3 regions of the Paenalkalicoccus suaedae genome follow, and region 1 is predicted to be linked to each of the others. Evidence: riboswitches for the same ligand, from Rfam matches in the RefSeq annotation. Region 1 holds a riboswitch; each other region holds the start of a gene.

Region 1 (5,269 bases):
AGCGGCGTTTTGTTATAGAGTCCAAAACATGGTGATGATAAGACGACTGCATCTGGTAATTCCTTCTCAGAGAGTTGCATGAGCGTGCGTGTGCTTGCAAGTCCTCCCATGCTATGACCTAGAAGTACAACAGGAAGCTTAAATTGTCTCGCTTCCGATAACCATAGTCTAATGGTATCTATGTATTGCTGAAAGCTAGTTATATGACCACGCGGTCCTTGTGTTGTTCCTTGACCTGGTAAGTCTCCCATAATAACGTGATAGCCAAACTCATTTAATTTTTCGACGACAAAACGATATCTTGCATGGTATTCGCCTGCTCCGTGCACCACGACAAATACTCCTTTTGGTTTTTTATCTGTAGTTTCAAATCTAAACACGACAAACCACCTCCTGCTATTTCTTTTATCTTCCCCTTCCAAAAACAAATAGTCAAGAATCTCGAACTAGTTTTTTCCAAACAAACCATGTAGACTTTTGAGTAAGAAGGAGTTGATAGCATGATATCGTATGAATATAAGGGAAAACATCCGTACATCGATGAAACGGCCTACGTAGCGGACAATGTCGTCATAACCGGTGACGTCACGATCCATGCGCGAGCAAGCGTCTGGTTTAACACTGTCATTCGAGGCGATGTCGCCACAACGATTATTGAAGAAGAGGCAAATATCCAAGATAATAGCACGCTGCACCAAAGTCCAAATGTACCTTTGCACATTAAAAAAGGCGTCACAGTTGGACACCAATGCCTGTTACATAGCTGTACGATTGAAAAGAATGCGTTGATTGGAATGGGATCGATCATTTTAGACGGAGCAACTATCGGAGAAGGAGCTTTTATCGGAGCCGGAAGCCTCGTACCACCTGGCAAAGTCATTCCACCAAATGTGTTAGCACTTGGTCGCCCAGCTAAAGTTGTACGTAAGCTTACGGAAGAAGACCTCGCTGACATGGACCGAATCCGCAAAAGCTATGTGGATAAAGGCCAATACTATAAGTCTCTTAAATAATGAATAGTAAATTTAAATGTGAATGAAGAGCCAACTAGGAAAGAGCGGCTCTTTTTTTGTTTGATTCGCTTATTTTTTGATTTTATATTTCTTATTTTGGTTTTATGTTCCGTATTCTGGATTTATGTGCCGCATTTTGACTTTATGTTCCCTACTTTATTTTTATGTGCCGCATTTCAAAGTTATGGACTTTGTGTAAGCTTTCTTCTCATTTATGTTCCTTCTTCTGACTTTATGTTCCGCATTTCAATTTTATGTTCCCCATTCCGAATTTATGGACTTCAAGTTCCAAGCTCGTTCCGCGTGATCTTTGGCAACTTCCGTCTTACTTCTCATAAGTTATGCATTATTTCTTTTTACACCTTACTTGAACCAAATTTCGTGCTGTTCCCAGAGCGTTCCGCATTCCTTCTAGCAACTTCCACCTTACTTCTCGTAGTTTACGTACTACTTCTATAGCAAATCGATTTCTCAAAATAGAAGGTCGCTAAGCTCCATATTCTCCGTAACCGCAGAAGCCCCGAAGCGGCGGGTGCGTAATACCCGTGTAGCCCTATCGCGCAACGAAAATCCTTTCGATCGGCCATTGGTTTGGCCGATCGAAATAGTTGAGTTAGCCACACAGGTATGTAGCGCCCGACGCGCAGCGGCGCCGAAGGTGCCCGCACTTGAACTTGCTCTTGAACTTGTTCTTGAACTTGCTCTTGAACTCGCACTACAAAAAAAGAAGCCAAAACGCTACAATAAGCGTCTTAGCCTCTCCTATTTTTTCTATTATTTGCTTGCAAGCTCAAGCGCTTCTTCTTTAAGAGTAGTTGCTTTATCTGTTTGCTCCCAAGGAAGATCGATATCCGTACGACCAAAGTGACCGTAAGCAGCTGTTTGCTTATAAATTGGACGACGTAGGTCTAGCATTTTAATAATTCCTGCTGGACGTAAGTCGAAGTTATTGCGAACAACCTGAACAAGTACATCTTCTGATACTTTACCAGTACCAAACGTGTCTACAGCAATAGATACAGGCTGTGCTACACCAATAGCATAAGCTACTTGTACCTCACAACGGTCAGCAAGACCAGCTGCAACGATGTTTTTCGCTACATAGCGCGCAGCGTATGCTCCAGAACGGTCTACCTTTGTCGCATCCTTACCAGAGAATGCTCCACCACCGTGACGAGCATATCCACCATACGTATCTACGATGATTTTACGTCCTGTAAGACCAGCATCTCCTTGAGGACCACCGATTACAAAACGTCCTGTAGGGTTGATGAAATACTTTGTATTTTCGTCAAGTAGCTCCGCTGGAACGATTGGTTCAATAACGTGCTTCTTCATGTCTGCTTTGATTGTTTCAAGCGTTGTCTCTTCCGCGTGCTGTGTAGAAATAACGATAGCATCAATTCGCTGTGGCTGATGATCTTCACCGTATTCGACTGTTACCTGTACCTTTCCGTCTGGGCGAAGGTAATCAACTACTTCTTGCTTGCGCACTTCCGCTAAACGGCGAGCAAGCTTATGAGATAAAGAGATTGGTAAAGGCATTAGCTCTTCTGTCTGGTTATCTGCATAACCAAACATAAGACCTTGGTCACCAGCACCGATTGCTTCGATTTCGTCATCAGTCATCTGACCTTCACGAGCTTCAAGAGCCTTATCAACACCTTGTGCAATGTCAGCAGACTGCTCATCGATTGAAACGAGTACAGCACTTGTTTCATAGTCGAATCCGTACTTCGCACGAATATAGCCAATATCCTTAATGGTTTTACGAACTGTCTTTTGAATATCTACATAGGCAGAAGTACTAATTTCCCCTGCTACTAAAACAAGTCCTGTATTAACAGATGTTTCGCATGCTACGCGAGCATTTGGATCTTGCTTTAAGATTTCATCTAAAATGGAATCCGAGATCTGATCACAAATCTTATCCGGATGACCCTCTGTTACTGATTCTGATGTGAATAAACGCGTTTTTGCCATACTTGTAACCTCCTAGGGATAACCTTATCGTGTTAATAAGGCATTGTTTTACGGTACTCTGTTCCCTGAAATGCGTGATTATCCGAGTATAAAAGAATTTTTATAAACATAAAAACCCCTTTTCCGCTTGAGGAAAAGGGGTTTACTCGTTCGCCTTTCACCTCTTATCGGTCAAGACGCATTGCGCCTTGCAGGTTAGCACCGTTTCACTTTGTCAAAAGAAGTGATGGTTGCTGGGCTTCCTAGGGCCTGTCCCTCCGCCAACTCGGGATAAGAGTATCCGCTTTGATGAATGATACCCAAAAATCGACGACCTGTCAACAGTTCTTATCTACCTATGATATCGCTTCCCTTTTTCACCAGTCTTAAACAACGAACATACGCTATAAAACATTATTAGAAATGGAGGGATACTCGTGAAAAAACTCTGGTTACTGCTACTTTTACTACCTCTTGCTGCATGTTCAAAAGGGCAAGACACGATTCAAGTTGCCGAAGTCATGCGCTCAATTTTCTATGCACCACAATACGTCGCAATAAGTGAAGGATTTTTTGAAGAGGAAGGGATAGAGATTGATCTCACTACCACGTGGGGAGGCGATACAACGATGACAGCACTACTCTCAGATGGTGCTGACGTTGCCTTGGTTGGTGCTGAAACATCTATCTATGTATACGCTCAAGATGCTCGTGATCCTGTAATAAGCTTTGCACAAGTGACTAAAACAGATGGAACATTTCTTATGCAACGCGACCTTGATGAGCCCTTCTCCTTCGACGCCTTAAAAGGACAGACACTTTTAGGTCAACGAAGAGGTGGCATGCCTCAAATGGTTGGAGAATATGTGCTTAAACAGCATGGAATTGACCCCCATACAGACATGGAGCTCATCTCAAATATTGACTTTGGAAACATTGCAGCTGCGTTTGCATCTGGAACAGGGGACTATGTTCAATTATTCGAACCTCAAGCAACTCAATTTGAACAGGATGGTATTGGTAAGATTGTTGCTTCATTTGGAACGGAGTCTGGCTTCTTACCTTACACCGTTTATATGGCAAAAGAGAGTAAGCTTGATAGCCTAAACTTAGAGGGTTTCAACCGAGCATTAGCGAAAGCACAAGCCTTTGTCCACGAACAAGATAGCGCAACCGTTGCTCAGTCGCTACAACCATTCTTCGAAGACACACCACTCGCTACTATCGAAGAGGTCTTTGTGCGATATCGTGACCAAGGCTCGTATGCAACGGAACCAGGACTCAAGGAAGAAGAATGGCACCATCTCCAAGACATTATGGAGGAAGCTAACGAGTTACCAGCACGTGTCGACTTTGACACGTTAGTGAAACCAGTTGATGTAAAATGACGCTCTTAGAACTGCAGCAAGTAAGTAAATCGTTCTTATCCCCTACATCAGAAACAAAAGCATTAGCAAACATTACAGCAACTATTCAGGCAGAAGAGTTTGTGTCCCTTATCGGGCCTAGCGGTTGCGGAAAATCGACGCTTCTATCTCTAATCGCAGGGATGACCCAAGCTACAGCGGGGTCCATTTCACTTTACGGAAAACCAATAACCGGTCCTTCCAAGGAAGTCGGATACATGCTCCAACAAGACTACCTGTTTCCATGGCTCACTGTTTGGGAAAATATAATGCTTGGATTAACCTTGCAACATATGCAGGATGAAAAGCATGTGGTTTTTGCAGAAAATTTGTTACAAGACGTGTATTTAAGTGACAAAAAAGATGTCTATCCAGACAATTTATCTGGCGGCATGAAGCAACGGGTTGCTTTAATACGAATGCTTACATCGAATCCATCTCTTCTATTACTAGATGAGCCCTTCTCTGCCATCGATCATCAAACAAAGCTTCAGTTAGAGCAAACTGTCGCCAGTATTGTAAAGCAACACAAAAAAACAACGCTTCTAGTGACGCATGATATTCTAGAAGCGCTCGCTATGAGTGATCGCATTATTCTTTTATCAAGGCGCCCAGGTACGATTCAAAAAATCTTTGACGTCCCTGAGAGTTTACGATCGCTTCCTCCTCTTGAGGCACGTCTTCATCCCGATGCTCATTCTCTTTTCACCGTTGTGTGGAAGGAGATGATGCAGGATGACAATACTTCAAGCATATCAAAAGAAGCTCGCTCGTAGCCGAAGACGTGTACGACTTACTCAGCTTAGTCTTTTACTTGCCTTCTTTATTTCCTGGGAAATAGCTGCTCACACAGCTTTCATAGACCCATTACTATTTAGCTCTCCGTCT
Region 2 (5,269 bases), 1.6 Mb from region 1:
CCGTTGTTGTTGATGTGACTTCCCTTGTGATCGTGCCGTCGTACATGACGTAAATGCGATCAGCGATTCCAATCACTTCTGGGAGCTCGCAGGAGGCAAACAGAACGGCTTTGCCCCTCTCCGCAAGGCCTGTGATGAGCTCATAAATGTCTTGCTTCGCTCCAACGTCGACACCCTTCGTCGGTTCGTCAAAGATATACACATCCGCATCGTCGACCATCCACTTTCCGATCGCGATTTTCTGCTGGTTACCACCACTTAACGTACGTACTTTTGTGTGAATATTCGCTGTTTTTATGCCGAGCTGCTGCACGATTTCCCCTGCTTTTTTGTTTTCACGAGCTGGCGCTAAAAAGCTTGCTAGCCTCGTAAAGCTTGAGAGACTGGTTGCGGTGATGTTACAGGCCACCGTCTCATCTACAAAAATGCCCTCCTTGCGTCGCTCCTCTGGAACAAGCGCAAGCCCTCTTTTAACGGCATCATACGGGCTGTTTAGTGTCGCTTTCTTGCCTTGAATCGTTAGCGTGCCAGAGGTTGCTCGGCTGGCGCCAAATAGCACCTTACATAGCTCCGTTTTCCCTGCGCCAACGAGTCCTGCTAGACCCACGATCTCTCCTCCTGAGAGCGTGATGCTAACGTTTTTTATAAGCCCGCCGTCGGATAGATCCTGCGTACGGAGTAGCTCTTGCCCGATACGGCGCTTTGCAGAGGCGCCCGCAAACTGCGCCTCCAGCTTTTTGCCAAGCATCGCTTCCACGATCACATCCGTCGTTAGGCCAACGGTCGTGCGCTCAAGCACATCCTTGCCGTCACGCATCACCGTAATAGCATCACAGTGATCGAGTAATTCCTTGAGTCGGTGAGAAATGAAGATGATGAGCATACCACGTTGTTTAAGATCCTTTACGACGCGAAACAGCGCTTCTGTCTCTGTATTACTTAGTGGCGCCGTCGGCTCGTCGAGAATGAGAATACGACAGTCTGTTGCAATTGCTCGCGCTAACAGCACCATTTGCTTCTCCGCAAGCGTTAAATCCTGTACAAGCTTTTTGGTTGGGATAGCGACGTTTAACTCGCTCAGTACTTCCTTTGCCTTTTTGTGTAGAGAGCCCCATCCTACAGTCAATCGCTTTTGCGCAATGAGCTGTCCGGATAAGACGTTTTCCGCTACGGTGAGCGCCGGGAATAAGGCCGTATCGACCTCTTGGTGCACGAGCTGAATCCCTTGGCGTTGCGCCTTTTTGGGAGAGCCCGTGTCCACCTTTTCACCAGCAATCGTGATCGTGCCAGAGTCCTTTTGATGCACCCCGGCAAGCACGTTCATCATCGTCGACTTCCCCGCCCCATTTGCACCGATTAATGCATGTATCTCGCCTGCCTTCGCCTTAAACGTCGCCTCCTGCAACGCCTTTACGCCAGGAAACGAGAGCGATATGTCCTTCATCAACAGTTCCACGTCATCACCCTATTACTTATGATAGTCTTTTAATGTCGTCATCCAGTCTTCATGAAACGCATCTGTTTCTCCCCAGCCGTCCACAACATCGGCAAGTGTCACCATGTTAACTGGCTCGTCTGATGCAGCTAAGTCTTCTCGAGAGATGAGCGTTGCTTCTAAATCGTACGTCTCAGGCGTTTCTTCTCCTGCAAGCTTTTTCGCAAGTAAGCGTAGATTCACGGCTCCAACTAGCTTTGGATCAACCGCAGCGGTATACTCCCACGCGCTATTTTCCTGCTGGATCAGCTCTAAGTCTGCGTTCGAAACATCGATTCCATAGATCTTCACGTCGGAGCGTCCCGCTTCCTCAATCGCGCGAGCGGCTCCAATCGCAAACGCATCCCACGTCGCAAAGATCGCATCTAGTTCACCCTCTGGATATTGGTTAAGTAGCGCTGCTACAGCGTTTTGCGTTTGCACGCTCGTGTCCTCTGCTGCAACACCGAAGCGACTTACCTCAACAAGTTCTGGGTTTTCTTCTAAAATAGTTTCATAAACAGCGTTACGTCGCACCATCGGCGGGAAGCCGTCGACCCATAGGTAGGCAATGCTTGCTTCCCCGTCAAAGTCCTCAACAAGCTGATCGAGTGCCAGCTGCGCCAACGCCTCATCGTCCTGTGATGTCAGTGTGACGCCATCGATTTCAGCAAGATCCGGGATCGAGTCAAACGTGACGACCTCAATGCCTGCTTCTCGCGCTCGCTCAACCGCCTCCACCGTTGCTGCATCGTCTCCGTGAGAAAGAATTAAGCCGTCGACCTGACTTGTAATTGCCTGATCGATTGCATCGTGAAATCGTGCTGTATCCCCGTTTGCGGTAAATACGTCGACATCAAAGCCAAGCGACTCTCCTTCTTCCTGTACACCCGCTAAAAACTGTGCGGTGTGATCATCCCCACCAATCTTTCGAATCACGCGGACAGTGACGTCTTCGTCTGATGCGAATCGGTCTGGCACTCCTTCGAGCGAAGCCTCGTTTGACGTTGCGCCTTCCTGAGCGTCTGTTGCTGGTTCATTTTCCCCACACCCTGCTAGTAGAGCGGCTAGTGCTAATCCTGACGTTAGTAACCATTTGTTTTTCGCTGACATATTTTCTTCTCCTCCATCTGCTCCCCCGAGAACGTCCACGTAAAAAAGCCTCCTTCTTGTATAAGAAAGAGGCGGAAGCATGCATGGTCCGTCTCTTATCTCTCAGACTTAAATAAGCCTGTTGGATGTAGCACCGTACCTCACACCTTCTAGGAGGTTTCCGCAAATGTGCGGAAGGCCGGTTGCCGGGCGTCATAGGGCCAAATCCCTCAGCCAACTCTCGATAAGAGCAATATTTTTTTGTGTGTTGCGTTGGGAGTAATCATAAATCCTGAGTAGATCATTTGTCAATACCTTGAATGCAAGAAAATTTGAAGGAGAGTTTGTCAATTGGTTGGGGATGACTTTCCATATTGTAGAAGTGAAGTTGGACGCATTTTAGGAGAACGTGAACGCACATTGCTGATTTTGAGGAGAAGCTGAACACATTATTGGAGAACATAAACACACTTTGCCAAAATTCACTGAGAAGATGAACACACTTACCATAAGTGCGTGCAAAACCGCCAGTTGCCCTGTGCTCCCGCCTCGTGGGGTCTTCGTAAAGTGGCAGTTGGGCAATGTAAGGTCCTTGAGTGGTGGAATGTCTATGAAGTGAAGACATCATTTTAGAAACCAAACACAAAATAGGAGTTACCAAACACGGAATCGCAAAAACGGCGAGTTACCAAACACAAAAACGAAGATACCAAACACAGAATGCCAAAAATACGGACTTACCAAACACGCAGCTGCCTACCTAAAGCTGAAACCACTAAACGTGGCTCTACGTCCCCTCTCCTCCCCAATCTGAAAAAACTATTTGACAGCTCCTCCTTTCCCTGTCATAATCTGTTTCAACGATTCAAAATTGCATAATAATTTCAAACTCTTATGTAGAGCAGGTGGAGGGACGATCCCTATGATACCCGGCAACCTGTTTCGGTCAGACGTTGACTGATTCAAGGTGCTAATTCTCTCGCGCAGGATGCGTGGCAGATAAGAGGACATGATACCTGTCAGTACAAACCGACACGTCCTCTTCCATTTGCGAAGTGGACGTTTTTTATTTTCTCAAAAAGAAAGTGGGGCATGTGACATGAGCTTTGTGACAGCAACGTATCTCGTACCAGGCGGGCTTGACTTACATAAAAAAGCGGAGGGCATCGCGCTCGGGCTCACAGTTGGATCGTGGACGGATTTGCCGGCGCTCGAGCAGGCGCAGCTCAAAAAACACAAGGGCGAGGTGATCGCGACAAACGACGGCACGCCAAAAGCGACCATCACGATTCGCTATCCGGCGGTCAATTTCACGCCTGACATCCCAGCGATTTTAACAACGATTTTTGGGAAACTATCGCTAGACGGAGAAATCAAGCTTGTTGACATTGCCTTTGACGACGCACTAGCAAAGCAGTTCCCAGGCCCACAGTTTGGCGTTGATGGCATACGCGAGCTGATCGGCGTGCACGATCGCCCGCTCGTCATGAGTATTTTTAAAGGCATGATCGGCAAAGGACTTGATGAATTCGAAACGCAACTAGACGCCCAGGCTCGTGGTGGCGTGGACTTAGTAAAAGACGATGAAATTCTATTTGATAACCCCCTCACGCCTTTCGAAGAACGAGTAAAACGCGGGAAGCACATCTTAGATAAAGTCGAACAAGAAACGGGACGACGCGTCCTTTACGCCGTTAACCTGAGCGGACGCACCTTTGAGCTACGAGACAAAGCGCGTAAGGCAGTGAAGCTTGGCGCATCCGCCCTCCTGTTTAACGTATTCGCTTATGGACTGGATACGCTTCAGGCACTCGCCGAGGATCCTGAGATCAACGTTCCGATCATGGCGCACCCAGCCGTATCCGGAGCGCTCACGGCGTCGCCGGACTACGGCATCGCCAACAGCGTCCTACTAGGCAAGCTCCTGCGCATCGCAGGCGCCGATCTCGTCTTATTCCCATCACCGTATGGGAGCGTCGCACTGCCTAAGGAGGAAACAGATGCGATCGCGCTCGCACTAACAGAACCGACCGTCCACCGTGCCGCATATCCAGTACCGTCAGCCGGCATCCATCCTGGACTTGTACCTCACCTAGTCCGAGACTTCGGTGAAATTTCCGTTATTAACGCAGGCGGTGGGATTCACGGACACCCAGACGGATCAGCCGCAGGTGCAACAGCCTTCCGCCAAGCGGTCGACGCGGTGTTAGATGATACATCACTTGAGGATGCAGCCCTTCAAAAGGCAGAGCTCGCAGCTGCCATTAAGCTGTGGGGGCATCCACTATGACGGAACGCACACCGATTATCTTTTGCGACTTTGATGGCACGATTACAACAAAGGACAACATTATTGCCATCATGAAGGAGTTTGCTCCACCAAAATGGGAGCCGATCAAGGACGATATTTTAGCGCAGCGTGTCTCCATAAAAGAGGGCGTTGGTCGTATGTTTGATTTACTTGATACGTCTAAAAAGCAGGAGATCATCTCGTTTGTTCAACAATCAACTATTCGAGACGGCTTTGCAGACTTCGTGGCACACACGAACAAGGAAGACATTCCGCTCCATATTGTCAGTGGTGGTATTGATTTTTTCGTCCAGCCAATGCTTGAATCGTACGAGTTGAACGGCAACATCTACTGTAACGGTAGCGATTTTAGTGGAGATACCATCCGTATTACGTGGCCGCACGCCTGCGAC
Region 3 (5,269 bases), 1.1 Mb from region 1:
CCCAAAACTCGTCGTCCCACTCCCAGTACTCATAATAATCGGCGTCCGCCGAATAATCTCCACCATAAAAATCTCCGTCAAGCCAGCCGTCACTATAGTAAAACTCCCCGAAGCTGTTGTAGAAAAGCTCATTCACTTGGTCACGACTTAAAGGATTGGTAATCCAGCCTTCAATCAGATCATAAACGGTATAGATAGGAATACTAAATGCAATCAACGAAGCGTCATTTCTTTTAGCAGAATTGATCGCAAAGATTTCTTCTGTCTCAATCGTCATCAGTGGACCGCCACTATTACCAGGCTCAATTGGAGCAGAGATTTGGTAGACATCTGAATAGGTAAAGTTATCAATAACAAAGTCTCGTCCAGCGCCAGTGACGTAGCCCATCGCAACTGAATTCTCGTAGCCTAGTGGAGTACCTAGAGCAAGCACACTCTCTCCCACATCTATTTTTTTCTCATGGGCAATGCTAGAGGGAGTCCTGCCCACAAAGTCTGCAACGTACACAATCGCTACATCAATCTCGTTTGAGTACCCAATTACTTGGCCGCTGTGCTCTGTGCCTGCCAAAGTTGTTAGAGTCACATCTGTAAATCCTTCCACCACGTGGGCGTTTGTGACTACGACACCACCCCCGTTATACAAAAAGCCTGACCCTTGTCCGGCTGGTGTGTAGATCGTATACACGTGTTGCTGTGCGTCTGCAATAATCTTGGTAAGATTACGCGCGCTCTCGCTTTCTTCGTCAGGGCTTACGATGTTACGGATAGCCTGCGGTTGCTTTATGTTTAATTGTTCTTCCGTGTCCGACACAAGGGCAACTCTCTCTTCAGGCGATGAAGTAGCTTCTGTCTGCTCCTGTTGATCTGGCAAAAAATATGCTAATGGATCTAGTACTACATAAGCTAACGTACCGTTAACAGCTAAGAACATTAGTACAACAAACGTAACTAAAAATGAGCGCTTTCTTCTATTCCCACAGGATGAACAGTATTTGCCTCGCCTTTGCATCTGATTTCCGCACGTCGAACAATACATATATTCCCTCCTTCTGTTGTATATACCTAAGACTATCATACCTCTTTATTTACAATCTTGAACCTGTTTTTTTGCTGATAAGAGAAATGTTTTGGAGGTGGTTGGAGTAAAGTGTTTAAGCTTTGCAATCTGCTCTGATGAAACCCAAGGCAGAAGCTTCTCCTCGTCGTCTTCTTTGTCTAATCCCCCCTATCAGAAGTATAATAAAGGTATCACCCGTTGAAGGAGCTGTTGTACATGACTACGTATCAGCTTGGCTACATTATTGAAGCTTACCCATCACTTGTTTTTGTGCCAGTAGGAGCGAAGCGACATGGCTTTCGATCAATTGGATCGAAGGAGGATCAAGCAAATGTGACTCGTTTACAGCATGCTGCCACTCAAGCATTTAATGAATTAACAGCTGATGAAATCGAGCTCTTGACGTCTTTTCTTAAAACGGATGAACTAAGACTTCCTGTGCCAGTACTCGGTAACGATGAGGCGTTCCCAACTCTTGTCCGCCCAGAGCAATTTTTATGGGAGGAAATGTCTGCGCCGATCCCTATTGTGCAGGACTCGTTTTATCCAAAGGAATATGCCAAACTATCGGCTATCCAGCTTGCATCACACGTAAAAAGCGTCGTAAAAGACTTTATCTTTTGCGCAAAGCTCAGCAAGCAGTCTCGCGAGACATGGCTTGAACAAATGCGTGAAGCATTTGATCAGCATCCGTTTATCCAGCTTGCTCAAGCAAAACGACCAATTGTACACGCTGTTGAAGCGTTAAATAAATCTTCTTTACTTGGTGTTCTTAATTATCCAGAGGACATCTCGTACTGGCGCCACCGCGTTGGCGTCGTGATGCGCCCGTATCGACATATCACACCCGAGTGGCGGTACACGATGTGCGAGCATGACAAGGAGCTCGCAACTGACAACGAGACTCTAGTCTGCACATGCTACGAGTGTGACTATGGGATTACGTATGATTTGGACGAAAATCGGGTCTATCTGCCTTTTGAAGTTGATATGCCACAGGCAATCAAACGTATTGCCACCATTGAACGTCAGTTCAATACGATCGCGGAACAAAGTCCCAAAGTGATAACCGCACTTCGGGAGCTCAGAGAATTACACGATTTCCTTAAGCCATACGAAGAGAAGCTGGTCACGATCTTAACACTCCAGCAGGAGGCAAACACAAACAGCGATCATCCGGCAGTTGTTGCATACCAAGCGATTGATAGCATTCGATTGCCCAATGAGGAAATTGAACCTACGCTTGTGAGCCTGCAACACGTCTATTTACCAGATGTAGCGGTGCTTAAAAAGGTGTCGACCTGGCTGACACTGGACGAGCGCACGCTTTTAGAGGAGCTAGAGCAAGTCGAGGATACTCTACGCAAAAGCGTCGAAGCGAACAGACCAAAGCCGGATGATATTTTATTTAGCCGAAAAGGCTTCTCTATTACGCGAGTGGAAGTAGAATCGATTCAACAGCTTGTTAGCATGGAGCCTATGGAGATTTCGTCTTATCAGCTCGTACAAGCGTTAAAAGGAAACCCGTCAAACAAAATTCGAACGTTAGGACTTCATCAGTCAGCCTTATTTGGACGACTTCATGACTGGCCTGAAAAATATATAACGAAGCTTGTTCAATCAATCATGTAAAATTATCTGTTCGTTCAAATAATTCTAAAAACTTCTTGACCTTTTTAGTAGACCTGCTAGAATAAAGCCTAACTTAATCATTTTCTTATCACGAGAGGTGGAGGGACTGACCCTACGAAGCCTCGGCAACCGGCTATTGCACGGTGCCAAGTTCAGAGGATCTATAATAGATCCGAAGATGAGATTAGACGGATAGCCACATGTTGATGTGACTTCAAGCCCTCTTTTCTTCACCTTAAAGAGGGCTTTTTATCGTGATAAGAGGATGCATAAACAAGGAGGAATAGAAATGTCGAATGTACAATTTGCGTATTGGGTTCCTAATGTTAGTGGTGGATTAGTCGTGTCAAAGCTCCCTCAGCAAACAGGGTGGGATGTTGAGTCAAATAAGCGCTACATACAGCTAGCTGAAGAGGTTAATTATGATTATGCACTGTTCCAAACGCGTTGGTTTGCAAGCTATGGAGCGGAGAATCAGTTAGAAGCCATCACCCTTGCCTCTGCTTTAGCAAGCGTAACAAGTAAGATTAACCTTATTGCAGCTGTCCATCCGGGTCTTTGGCATCCTGGTGTATACGCGAAGATGGTCGCAACACTTGATAATATTAGCAATGGGCGTGCCGCATTAAACGTTGTTAGTGGATGGTTTAAACAGGAGTTTATCGGTTACGGGGAGCACTGGCTTGATCATGATGAACGCTACCGTCGCTCTTCTGAATTTATTCAAGTATTACGTGAGCTCTGGACAAAGGAAGAAGCAACGTTCCAAGGTGACTTCTATCGAATCAATCAGGCTCCGTTAAAGCCAAAACCAGTAAATGGTCAGCCTCCTGTATTCCAAGGTGGTAATTCAAGTGCAGCTCGCGAAATGGCGGCCGAGCATTCCGACTGGTACTTTATGAATGGAAATACACTTGAAGGCTTTAAAGAACAGATCGAGGACGTACGTGCAAGAGCGAAAAAGTATGGACGTGAGGATAAAATAAAGTTTGCCGTAAATGGCTTTGCCATCGTGAGAGATACAAAAGAGGAGGCGGTTGGGCTTCTGCGCGATATCGTCGCAAACGCGGATGACGAGGCTGTGAAAGGCTTCCGAGAAGCTGTTAAGCACGCTGGTCAATCTGCTTCTGACGGTCAAGGAATGTGGGCAAACTCGTCCTATGAAGACCTAGTCCAGTATAATGATGGCTTTAAAACTGGACTTATTGGTACTGCCGAGGAAGTATCGGAGCGTATCCTAGAGTTAAAAGCAATTGGCGTTGATTTAGTACTCACAGGGCACTTCCACTATGAAACGGACCTGCAACGCTTTGGCGAGGAGGTAATCCCGCTCGTCAAACAAAAAGAGCAAGTGTTAGCGCGCGTGTAAGAAGCATAGTAGGGTATCTTCTTCTTTGTCCCATCTCCCCCGATAGACAAAGTGGATAAAATAAAGAGAGCGGGATGCCAACATAATGGCATCCCGCTCTCTTCTATTTACTTTCTAATTACCTATTAATTCATCGTTCTCTTGAGAAAACGCTTCGCGAATGATGTCGTAGGATTTCTTTAATCTCGGTTCGTACTGAGGCAAGTCCCATGTTTCCCACGTGTAAGGCTCGAAGGAAATCGTATTGCCGCTAGCTTGTGGCAGCGTATCGACAATCTCGCCATTCGCATCCGCCTGCATGACAGCTACGTGAATCTCGTCAACATCACGCATCACCTGCTCTCCTTCACCGAAGAAGTCACCTAGCACCTCGCGCTGACTCGGGTCGGTAAAGTGTAGTAAGAGCCAAGGAATTCGAATTTCGATGATCCCATTGTCTTCACTAATTTGATAGTCAGCGAGCGAATCATAGTCTTCTGATTCAGGATCGGCATTACCGCGTCGGAGCTTACCCGTTTCATACGTATCGAACGGTATTAACTCCTGTGTACTTGGAATTAAGAGCTCTCGATTTAGTACATAATCAATCGTCTCAAAGTTTCCAGAGTTACTATCCGGAGTCTCCCCATAAATTTCGATCAAATCCAATTGATCTTCGTATAGGAAAGCTAGATAATCATAATATTGATCCACCCAGATGCGCGATTCCTGCTCATCCTGACTAATTTGAGCAATAAATTCCACGCCTCGATCAAAGTCGAGATTTGGGAAGTCAGTTGATGTCGTATTCCCCTGATCTGGGACTGTATCGAATAAAAGATACGCGTCACCGTCAGCAAGTTCATCTCTATTAATACGTGCATATAGGAAGGTTTCGTCATAATCTAGTTCAAGCGAGTTTAACGTGTTATCACCAGTAGCGATTTGCGTTGCTTCAGGCCACTCCTCGTCCTCACCATTTACAATGACCTTATCTCGATCAAAGGCTAAAAGACCAAAGCGTTGCTCATTCGTTTGTGTATTCGACCAAAACGGGCGTCTGTCTGGATTATCATAGTCCATCGTGTTCCACGTACGTTTAAACCATTCATCCTGCCAAGAGAATACCATTCCACCAAGCATTCCTTCTGCAATGATATCTTCATACAGGTTGGCAACTAACTCTCCTTGCTCTTCTTCTGAAATAAAGCCTTGATGCTTCCCTTGAG

The links. Region 1 has a riboswitch for S-adenosylmethionine ahead of metK (methionine adenosyltransferase). Riboswitches for the same ligand answer to the same signal wherever they lie in the genome.
Region 2: it holds a riboswitch for S-adenosylmethionine, as region 1 does, so the genes downstream of both, FLK61_RS02285 (sugar ABC transporter substrate-binding protein) here and metK (methionine adenosyltransferase) in region 1, are expected to answer to the same signal.
Region 3: it holds a riboswitch for S-adenosylmethionine, as region 1 does, so the genes downstream of both, sfnG (dimethylsulfone monooxygenase SfnG) here and metK (methionine adenosyltransferase) in region 1, are expected to answer to the same signal.

What each region holds. Positions count from the first base shown of each region.
Region 1 is NZ_CP041372.2:2,707,439-2,712,707, forward strand. It holds gene FLK61_RS14525 (alpha/beta hydrolase) at 1-380, opposite strand, end outside; gene FLK61_RS14530 (gamma carbonic anhydrase) at 504-1,013, shown strand; gene metK (methionine adenosyltransferase) at 1,788-2,996, opposite strand; SAM riboswitch class I at 3,158-3,273, opposite strand; gene FLK61_RS14540 (ABC transporter substrate-binding protein) at 3,413-4,363, shown strand; gene FLK61_RS14545 (ABC transporter ATP-binding protein) at 4,360-5,157, shown strand; gene FLK61_RS14550 (ABC transporter permease) at 5,117-5,269, shown strand, end outside.
Region 2 is NZ_CP041372.2:365,032-370,300, reverse strand. It holds gene FLK61_RS02290 (sugar ABC transporter ATP-binding protein) at 1-1,444, opposite strand, end outside; gene FLK61_RS02285 (sugar ABC transporter substrate-binding protein) at 1,469-2,587, opposite strand; SAM riboswitch class I at 2,680-2,817, opposite strand; SAM riboswitch class I at 3,456-3,572, shown strand; gene FLK61_RS02280 (2,3-diketo-5-methylthiopentyl-1-phosphate enolase) at 3,666-4,856, shown strand; gene FLK61_RS02275 (2-hydroxy-3-keto-5-methylthiopentenyl-1-phosphate phosphatase) at 4,853-5,269, shown strand, end outside.
Region 3 is NZ_CP041372.2:3,810,780-3,816,048, forward strand. It holds gene FLK61_RS19200 (S1C family serine protease) at 1-1,039, opposite strand, end outside; gene FLK61_RS19205 (RQC-minor-2 family DNA-binding protein) at 1,277-2,692, shown strand; SAM riboswitch class I at 2,775-2,877, shown strand; gene sfnG (dimethylsulfone monooxygenase SfnG) at 2,982-4,061, shown strand; gene FLK61_RS19215 (hypothetical protein) at 4,176-5,269, opposite strand, start outside.